4 regions of the Streptomyces sp. 2114.4 genome follow, and region 3 is predicted to be linked to each of the others. Evidence: riboswitches for the same ligand, from Rfam matches in the RefSeq annotation. Region 3 holds a riboswitch; each other region holds the start of a gene.

The links. Region 3 has a riboswitch for cyclic di-AMP ahead of CFW40_RS33350 (C40 family peptidase). Riboswitches for the same ligand answer to the same signal wherever they lie in the genome.
Positions count from the first base shown of each region.
Region 1: it holds a riboswitch for cyclic di-AMP, as region 3 does, so the genes downstream of both, CFW40_RS13485 (transglycosylase family protein) here and CFW40_RS33350 (C40 family peptidase) in region 3, are expected to answer to the same signal.
Region 2: it holds a riboswitch for cyclic di-AMP, as region 3 does, so the genes downstream of both, CFW40_RS16030 (M23 family metallopeptidase) here and CFW40_RS33350 (C40 family peptidase) in region 3, are expected to answer to the same signal.
Region 4: it holds a riboswitch for cyclic di-AMP, as region 3 does, so the genes downstream of both, CFW40_RS26890 (M23 family metallopeptidase) here and CFW40_RS33350 (C40 family peptidase) in region 3, are expected to answer to the same signal.

Region 1 is NZ_FYEY01000001.1:3,123,843-3,126,035, forward strand. It holds gene eno (phosphopyruvate hydratase) at 1-13, opposite strand, end outside; gene CFW40_RS13485 (transglycosylase family protein) at 380-1,051, opposite strand; cyclic di-AMP (ydaO/yuaA leader) riboswitch at 1,059-1,271, opposite strand; gene CFW40_RS13490 (transglycosylase family protein) at 1,482-2,193, opposite strand, start outside.
Region 2 is NZ_FYEY01000001.1:3,673,880-3,676,072, reverse strand. It holds gene CFW40_RS16035 (DUF2332 domain-containing protein) at 1-742, opposite strand, end outside; cyclic di-AMP (ydaO/yuaA leader) riboswitch at 999-1,181, shown strand; gene CFW40_RS16030 (M23 family metallopeptidase) at 1,193-2,193, shown strand, end outside.
Region 3 is NZ_FYEY01000001.1:7,559,218-7,561,410, reverse strand. It holds gene CFW40_RS33360 (ATP-dependent Clp protease proteolytic subunit) at 1-134, shown strand, start outside; gene CFW40_RS33355 (hypothetical protein) at 140-448, shown strand; cyclic di-AMP (ydaO/yuaA leader) riboswitch at 727-926, shown strand; gene CFW40_RS33350 (C40 family peptidase) at 931-1,404, shown strand; gene CFW40_RS33345 (LysE family translocator) at 1,507-2,175, opposite strand.
Region 4 is NZ_FYEY01000001.1:6,102,197-6,104,389, reverse strand. It holds gene CFW40_RS26895 (GntR family transcriptional regulator) at 1-45, opposite strand, end outside; gene CFW40_RS26890 (M23 family metallopeptidase) at 311-1,090, opposite strand; cyclic di-AMP (ydaO/yuaA leader) riboswitch at 1,103-1,258, opposite strand; gene CFW40_RS26885 (pitrilysin family protein) at 1,470-2,193, opposite strand, start outside.

The sequences.
Region 1 (2,193 bases), 4.4 Mb from region 3:
CGATCGACGGCACGTTGTCTCCTTCGTGGGTGTCTGGCGTTCTGCGCATGAGCCTAACGGCCCGGGGTGCGTCCGCCCGCCCTTGGCCCGCTCCGTGGGACGGAACGGCCCGGAATACTCCCCAAAGGCCCAGTTCGCGGGACATGTGAGGGCATTGTTCGCTGAATGGGAAAAAACCTTGATCGTCGCCGGTCACCGGCGTGCGGCCGCCTCGGCTGCGGCGGCCCGGTCACGGCGCCGGACGAGAGAAGCCCCGCCGCGACGCGCTGGGGAAGGGCGCGCCGGGCGGGGCGGTCTCACACAGGAAGCGGTCTCACGGAGGTCTCACACGGGAAGGGGGCTCGCCGCTCGGGCCCGCCTGATCCCGGTGAGCGGAGACTCAGACGTTGAGCTTCTGACCCGGGAAGATCAGGTTCGGGTTGCCGCCGATGACCGACTTGTTGGCCTTGTAGACGGACTTCCAGTCGGTGCCGTGCGCCTTGGCGATCTTGGCGAGGGTGTCGCCCGCCTTGACGGTGTAGTTGCCGTGGCCCATGGACTTGCGCTCGGTCGAGCGCGAGGCGTGCTGCTCGGGGGCGGCCGGGGCCTTCTTCGTCTCGGCCTTGGCGGAGCCCTGGTCCTGCTGGGGAGCGGACTTGGTCTGCGCGGAGCCGGAGGTGTCGACGTCGGCCGCGGGGCCGCCGGAGGTCAGGTTGCCGGCGCCGGCGCAGGACCAGGCGCCCGGACCCTGGATGGCCAGAAGCTTCTCGGCGGCGGCGATCTGCTGGGACTTGCTGGCCAGGTCGGCGCGCGCGGCGTACTTGGTGCCACCGGCAGCGGCCCAGCTGGAGTTGGAGAACTGCAGGCCACCGTAGTAGCCGTTACCGGTGTTGATCGACCAGTTGCCGCCGGACTCGCACTGGGCGACCTTGTCCCAGGTGGAGACGGAGGCGGCGGAGGCGGAGGTGGCACCCATCAGCGGGACGGCCACGGCAGCACCGGCGATGCCGGCGAGGGTGGCGACGCGGACGGCCTTGGAGGGACGACGGTGCTTGCCCTTGATGATCAGCATGGTTCGTTCGTTTCCTCACCGACGCCTACGAGGTGAGCTGTCGGGTTCGGGCTGTGAGAATCGCCCGGCCGTGTGCGCGTGGCGCACGTGGCTTCACCCCAAGCCGGCTGACCCGCTTTCACGGGCGGGGCCGGCACTTACCTTGGTTCCCCCGCTCCTGCCTTCGGCGCTTGCGCGTCAAGTGCCTCCGATCACCGGCAGGATTCGGCGTGTGATCAAAGGGCCCGCTTTGGCGAGCGGTCCTGACGTTAAGCAGTAATGGGCTTGGGGTTCAAACCCCACCATCTGAACCAAGTTGACCGCTTTTGATCACGACTGGGTCACATACCCGCAGGTGAACCCCGGTTTACCGCGACGGCACACACCGGGGTCCAGCCGAGTCAACGAGACGCTTGTCTCACTTTCCCAAAAGCGGTCGAACGGCGGCGAATTACCCCGCGGGGTGCCCGAGATCGAGCAGTTGGCCCGGCTTGATCAGGTCCGCGTCAGAGCCGATGACGTCCTCGTTGCGGTCGTAGAGGGCGCTCCAGCCACCGGACAGCCGGTGGGCCGAGGCGATGGCTGACAGCGTGTCACCCGGGCGCACGGTGTAGTCGCCGTCGGCCGCCGGGCCGGTGCGCTCGGCGTCACCGCGCGAGGCGTGCCGGCCGCCGGAGGACCTGCCGCCGTCGTCGGCGTCCTCGTCGCCCGCACCGCCGCGGTGCTTGCCCTGCGCGGGCGTCTTGTGCGGCGTGCCGGAGGTGTCCGTACGGCTGCCGCCCTCGGACGGGTCGGCGGACGGGCCGGCCGACCGCGACGGGTCATCGGACGGGCCTGTGGACCGCGACGGGTCGGTGGACGGGCCGGTGGACCGCGACGGGTCGTCGGCCCGGCCGCCCGGCGTCGCCGGTCCTGAGGCCTCGTCGCCGGGCTCGTGCGTCCCGGCGGAGTCCGAGCCGTCGGGCGACGGCGTCGGATCGGACGGCTCGTCGCCGGGCCGGTCGTGCGTCCCGGCGGAGTCGGACGCGTCCGGGGTGCCGGACGAGTCCCAGGGGTCCGGGGAGCCGCCGTCGTCCGACGGGGCGGGCGAGGGGGTGGCGGTGCTGCCCGGGTCGACCTCCGGCGCCTGGCCGTCCTTGGTCAGACCGGCGCTCACCGCACAG
Region 2 (2,193 bases), 3.9 Mb from region 3:
GCCATACGAGCGCCTGCAGCCAGCGCAGATCGTCCGGTTCGGCAGCCGGGTCGAGCGGGTCGAGGCCGATACCGGCCCGCCAGACGATCCGCGGCATCCGGCCCCGGCCGGGCAGCAGCTCGTCAGCCGTCCACCCCGTACGGCACTCCAGCACCAGGGGGCTCTCCGGCGCCCCTGCCTCCGCCTCCGCCGCTGCCTCCGCCTCGGTGAGCGGGGCGCCGCTTCCCCCGTCGCCCTCGTACCGGCGCAGGTAGCGGTAGCGATAGCGGTCGGGATGCAGACACAGCCCCGCCGACGTGCCGACCTCCAGCAGCGCCAGCGGCTGCGGCAGGCGGGCGAGCAGCGGCAGCAGCGTCGCGCAGTGGGCCGGTTCGTCGGTCCGGGGCGAGCGCTGCATGATCACCGCACGCACCTCGTTCCAGTGCCGTACCGTCCACTCGCGCCAGCGGCCGTACGCGGTTTCGCCGCGCGGCCCCAGCTCGGCGTGCGGGCCGTCGAGATAGCGGACGGTGGCGAGCAGAAGCTCCGGTTGCTGTGCGCCGCCGGCCGGCAGCGACCCCGACACCAGATCGCAGAGCTCCGGGTCGTGGCTGATCCGCGCGCTCAGCTCCTCATGCGCCGCGGACCGCCCCCGCGCCTGGCGCCAGGAGAACTCCCGGTACCGCTCCGCCAACCCCCATGTGCCGACCACGGTGCGTTCGACGTGACGGGTGTTCCCGGTGTTCCCCGCGTTGACGGCCATGATCCGACGTTACTGCTCTCACGTTCCGTAACCGAGGGGCACCCCTCCGCATAACGACTGGTGCACAATCGCCGCGAGATCGTTTAGGCGCGGACGGTCAACTCGCCCGGTTTGCAGCCATGCTGGCCGAAAAAGTCCAGGCCAAAGCTCCTGGGAGGCCGCTACGAAATCCCGGGAAGGCTTGGAATTCGACTGCGTTCTCTATTACTGTCCGATAACGCAGCGCGGTCGTCCCAGCCGTCGCAAGAGGCGGCACCGTGCGCAGACGCCGAATCCCGCACGCGCTTTTCACGCACCTCCAGCACCTCGAACTGCACCAAGGGAACCGGGGAACCACTTCCTTGGGGTGAATCGGACGCTCTCCGCCAGCGGGCGCCCGTAGGAGACCTTCCTGCTCCGAACCCGTCAGCTAACCCGGTAGGCGAGAAGGAAGGAAAGGAGAGCGCCCCCGTGGCGTCCAACAGGCCTGCCCCCGAGGGTCCGTCCGCCTACGACCTCGATGACCGAGGTGCCTTCCCGGGCCCCGGTCATGCGGACAACATCAACGACGGGCCGTGGGAGGAATGGAATCCCACCGAGGATTCCGTCCGCTCGGTCCGCGGCAAGCACCGGGTGGCCAAGCAGCGTGGCGGCGGGCTCGCCCGCGGTGGCACGGTCCTGGGCGTCGGCGTCATCGCGGCGGTCGGTGCCGGCGGCATGGCCACGGCCGAGGGCCGCCCTCCGGTGCCGATTTCGATGCCCGACGTCGGCGGTATGGCCGACGACGTCGCCGACAAGCTGCCGGACGCCAAGTCGCTTCCCGGCGTCGGTGACCTCATATCGGACGAGGGCACGGATACGGGCGCGGCTTCGGCCTCGGACTCCGCCGCGGGCGTGGCTTCGGCCTCGGACTCGGGCGCGGGCGTGGCTTCGGTCTCGGACTCGGGCGCGGACGCCGGCGAGGCGCTGCGCAGCCGCATCCTCCAGCAGGCCGACGCGCAGCAGGGCGCCGCCGAGCAGGAGGCCCGTGAGACCGCCGAGCACACCGCTTTCCAGACGGCCGTCCAGGCAGCCGACGCCCACCAGAAGTCGGCCGAAAAGGCCGCAGCAGCCAAGAAGGCGGCCGAGTTGGAGGCCAAGCGCGAGGCCGAAGAGGCGGCCCGTCAGAAGGCGGAGGCCGCCCGCCTCGCCAAGCTGGCGAAGAACTTCATCGCTCCGGTCTCCTCGTTCACGCTCACCGCGAGCTTCGGCCAGGCCGGCGACCGCTGGGCCGCGGACCACACCGGGCAGGACTTCGCCGCGCCGGCCGGCACTCCCGTCAAGGCCGTGCACTCCGGCACCATCACCCAGGCCGGCTGGGCCGGCTCGTACGGCTACCGCATCGTCCTCACCCTCGACGACGGCACCGAACTCTGGTTCTGCCACCTGTCCTCGATGGTCAAGACCTCCGGCAAGGTCGGCACGGGCGATGT
Region 3 (2,193 bases):
AGACCCGCGAGCGGATCGCCACCGATATCGAGCGCGACAAGATCTTCGACGCCCCCGCCGCCCAGGAGTACGGCCTGATCGACCAGATCACCCGTAACCGCAAGCTGTCGGCGCTCCGGCCCGCGGCGCGGTGAGCCCGATGCTGCCGCCCGAACCACCACCGCTGCCCGCCCTGACCCGCGCGGAGGGGGAACTCATCGACAGCTACCTGGAAGTGATCGACCTGCTGGGCCGGATCAACCCGGCCCGCTGCGGTGGCACCTACAGCGGGCTGCGCGCCGCCCAGGCGCTGGTCGGCAAGGCCACCCGGCTGCGGGACGCCCTGACGTTGATGCACCACCGGGGCGAGACCGAACTGCACCGCGCGACGCTGACCCGGGCACTGCGGGTGCTGGACGGTGAGCGGCGGGCCGGGCTGGTGACGATGCCGCCACCCGAGGAAATCTGACCCGGCACACGCTCCGAGGCTGCGCATACGGCGTAGCCTCCGCACCCGATCTGAGGAGGCGACGAATTGCGCGGCGCGGACCCAATTCCTGCGGTCCCGGATGTTTCGCCCCTGGTCCGCGGGGTGCAACGCCCCGCGCCGCGGCACCTGAGGGAACAAATCTAACCATTCGGGTCAATTGTGACCCATCTCACATACGGCATTTTCAACTCGGAATTCGGATGCAAGGTGCGTGACGATCCCTTCGACGACAAGACCCCGCCACAGCGACGGGGCGGTCCGGACGGGCGCCTAATCCCGCCGCCGTGCCGGACGTCCGGTCGACGAGGTGGACCGGCGGGAGCGGAGGACCCGAGCAGGACGGGGCCCCGGCCTACACGGCCGAGGGCTCCTTGGGGTGAAGCCGTACGCACGGCCGGGCATCTTCGCCTGCCCGAACCCGACAGGTCTTCCTTCGCAGGCGGCTGACGAAGGGTTTGCGCATGACCATGCGCATGCATACGCCGAATCTGCTGGCGCGCGCCGGCACCGTCACCGCTCTGACGCTGGTCACGCTCGGCGGGACCACCGTCGCGCCAGGAGCGGCCGGGAATGCCGAAGCCGCATCCGTGTCCGCCCATGCGCTGCGGATCGCGGCTTCCAAGAGCGGAGCCCCCTACCGGTACGGCGCCCAGGGACCGCATGCCTTCGACTGTTCGGGGCTGATGCTGTACTCGTTCAAACGGGCCGGCCGGTCGCTGCCACGCACCGCCGCCGCACAGTACGGCCGCACCCGGCATATCCCGCCCGGCGCGCGCCGACGCGGCGATCTGGTCTTCTTCCATTCGCGCAGCGGTATTTACCACGTCGGCATCTACGCGGGACAGGGCCGGATGTGGCATGCACCCAAGGCCGGGAGCGTGGTGCGGCTCGAACGGATCTGGAGCCGTTCGGTCTGGTACGGGCGGGTGGGCTGATCCTGCGCATTCATCTCACGATCGGTCAATTTCCGGTGCGTTCGGCCGATTTCACCGAGGCCCACCGCACCCCGTTGAACAGCCCTGGGCGCGCCACCTCCCTCAGGACAGCGCCAGCTCGACGAGCAGGATGCCGCCCAGGGTCGTGAGCAGCGCTCCGGTGGTGGCTTCCAGGGCACGGGCCACCGAGGGGCGGCGCAGCCAGACGCCCAGCCGGTCGACCAGCAGGGCGACGGCGGGGAACCAGACCAGCGCCATGGCGACGACCATCGCGGCGAGCAGCAGCGTACGGGGCAGCGCGGGCGCTCCCGCCGGAACGAACTGCGGGAGCAGGCTGAGGAAGAGCACGGGCGCCTTCGGGTTGAGCGCATTGGTCAAGAAGCCCTGGCGCAGACTCCGCGTGGTGTCCAGGGCAGCGGCATGCGGGCGGCCGTCGGCCGGGGTGCCCGCCGCCGTGCGGGCCGTGCCGTCCGTGGTGGCCGCCGGGCGCCGGACGGCCGCGATCAGGGCGTGGGTGCCGAGGTACAACAGGTAGCCGCCGCCCAGGAGTTGGACCGCGCCGAAGAGCGCGGGCACGGCGACGAGCACCGCCGCGAGCCCGGCCACCGCCAGGGCGGTGTGCACCAGCAGCCCGCCCGCGACTCCGACGGCGGCCGCCACCCCCGCCCGGCGCGAATCGAGCGCATTGCGCACCACGACCGCGAAATCCGCGCCCGGCATGGCGACCATGCCCGCGGCGACTCCGGTGAAGGTGATCAGCTGTCCGTCCATAAGAGCAGCTTCGCCGGT
Region 4 (2,193 bases), 1.5 Mb from region 3:
GCGAATCGCCGTGCACACCGCATGAGCGGAAATATGGCCTCGCATCTTCCGTGCCTCCGCCGTAATCCCCTGGAAACGCCGCCGGTCGGCGCCTTTTCCGTGACTCTATTCGACCGGAACGCCTTTCCGGTGGACTCCGGTTATTCAGGGAAATTTTTTGGCCGGAAGTTGGCGGGAGGGCTCGGCATATCCCCGGCTCCACGGCCGCGGCGCCGGATACGCCGAAGCCCCGGCCGTGGAGCCGGGGCTTCGGGCGGACGCTCGGCGCGACGCGGCCCCTGTGAGGAGCGCGGGCGGGCAGGGCGGAAGGTCAGACGTTGACGCCGTGCGAGTGCAGGTACGCGACCGGGTCGATGTCCGAGCCGTAGTCGGCGCCGGTGCGGGCCTCGAAGTGCAGGTGCGGGCCGGTGGCGTTGCCGGTGGCGCCGGAGAGGCCGATCTGCTGGCCCGGGGTGACGTGCTGGCCGACCGAAACGCCGAGCGACGACAGGTGACCGTACTGGGTGTACGTACCGTCACTCATCTTGATCACGATGTTGTTGCCGTACGAGCCGCCCCAGCCGGCCTCGACGACGGTGCCCGTGCCGACGGCGTGGACGGAGGTGCCGGAGGCGGCGTGGAAGTCGATGCCCGTGTGGCTGCCCGAGGACCACAGGCCGCTGGAGGCCTTGTAGGAGGTGGACACGTAGGAGTCGGCAACGGGGGCGACGAAGGTGTTGAGGCGCTTGCGCTCCGCCTCACGGGCGGCGCGTTCCTTGGCCTTGCGGGCGGCCTCGACGCGCCGCTTGGCCTCCTCGGCCTGCTTCTTGGCCACGGCCTCCGCCTTCGCCTTCGCCGCCGCGGCCTCCGCCTCGGCCTGCTGCTCGTCGGCCTGGGCCGCGACATGGTTGGCGAGCTCGTCACCGAGCACCACGGCATGCTGCAGACCGGTGTCGTGGGTGCGGGCCTCGTCCGTGGCCGCCAGCGCCGGCGAGGCCACGGAGGCGACCACGCCGCCGGCCGCGAGGGTGGCTATGCCGGCGATGTTGCGGGTCGTCCGAACGGGGCGGCTCGTACGACGGTGCTTCCCGGTGGCACGGATGAACGCCATGTACTGGCTTGTCCTTTCCCTCCTTCTCGCCTACCGGGTTAGCTGACGGGTTCGGAGCAGGAAGGTCTCCTACGGGCTCCTCCGGAGGGGAGTCCGATTCACCCCAAGGGACTCTGGGTCCCCGGCTCCCCAGGCTCGCGCCGTACGGGGACTCGGCGATGACTGTCCGGTGCCACGGTTGTGGCGGAGTTGTGACGGACAGCCGGACCGACGCTAAACGGGGCAACTTTCAATCGGCAAACAGAACCGCTTTTTTGTGCGGGATGCCACAAGAACCGAGGCACCGGACGCAATAAACCGGACATACGGCAACTCCCGTGGCGGACCGCCGCCACGGGAGCTGCTTTGTCGATATGTGACCTTCCGTCACATGGCGGCACTAGCCGCCGACGACCGTCACCTCACCGATGCCCAGCGCCTTGACGGGCTCGGCGATCTGCGCCGCATCGCCCACCAGGACCGTCACCAGCCGGTCCACGGGGAAGGCGTTGACGGCCGCCGCGGTCGCCTCCACCGTGCCGGTCTCCGCGAGGCGGACGTACAGCTGCGCCTGGAAGTCGTCCGGGAGGTGCTGCTCCACCTGGTCGGCGAGGGTGCCGGCGACGGCTGCCGCGGTCTCGTACTTCAGCGGCGCGACCCCGACGAGGTTCTGTACGGCGACATCCCGTTCGTCGTCCGTCAGCCCCTCTGCCGCGAGGGTGCGCAGCACGTTCCACAGGTCGTCGAGCGCCGGGACGGTGGAAGCGGTGTCCACCGACCCGCTGATGGCGAGCAGTGAGGCGCCCGTGGCCCCCTCGGGGGACGTGGGGGCGGTGGAGCGCAGCACCTGGCCGAAGGCGCGCACCCCGTAGGTGTAGCCCTTCTCCTCGCGCAGAACACGGTCCAGACGGGAGGTGAGGGTGCCGCCCAGGCAGTACGTGCCGAGGACCTGCGCGGGCCACACCCGGTCGTGCCGGTCGGCGCCGATACGCCCGATGAGCAGCTGCGTCTGGACGGCGCCCGGGCGGTCCACGATCACCACGCGGCCGGTGTCGTCGGCGACGATCGGCGAGGCCTTCAGCGGCTCGGCCGACGAGCCGCGCCACGCGCCGAGCGTCTCGGCG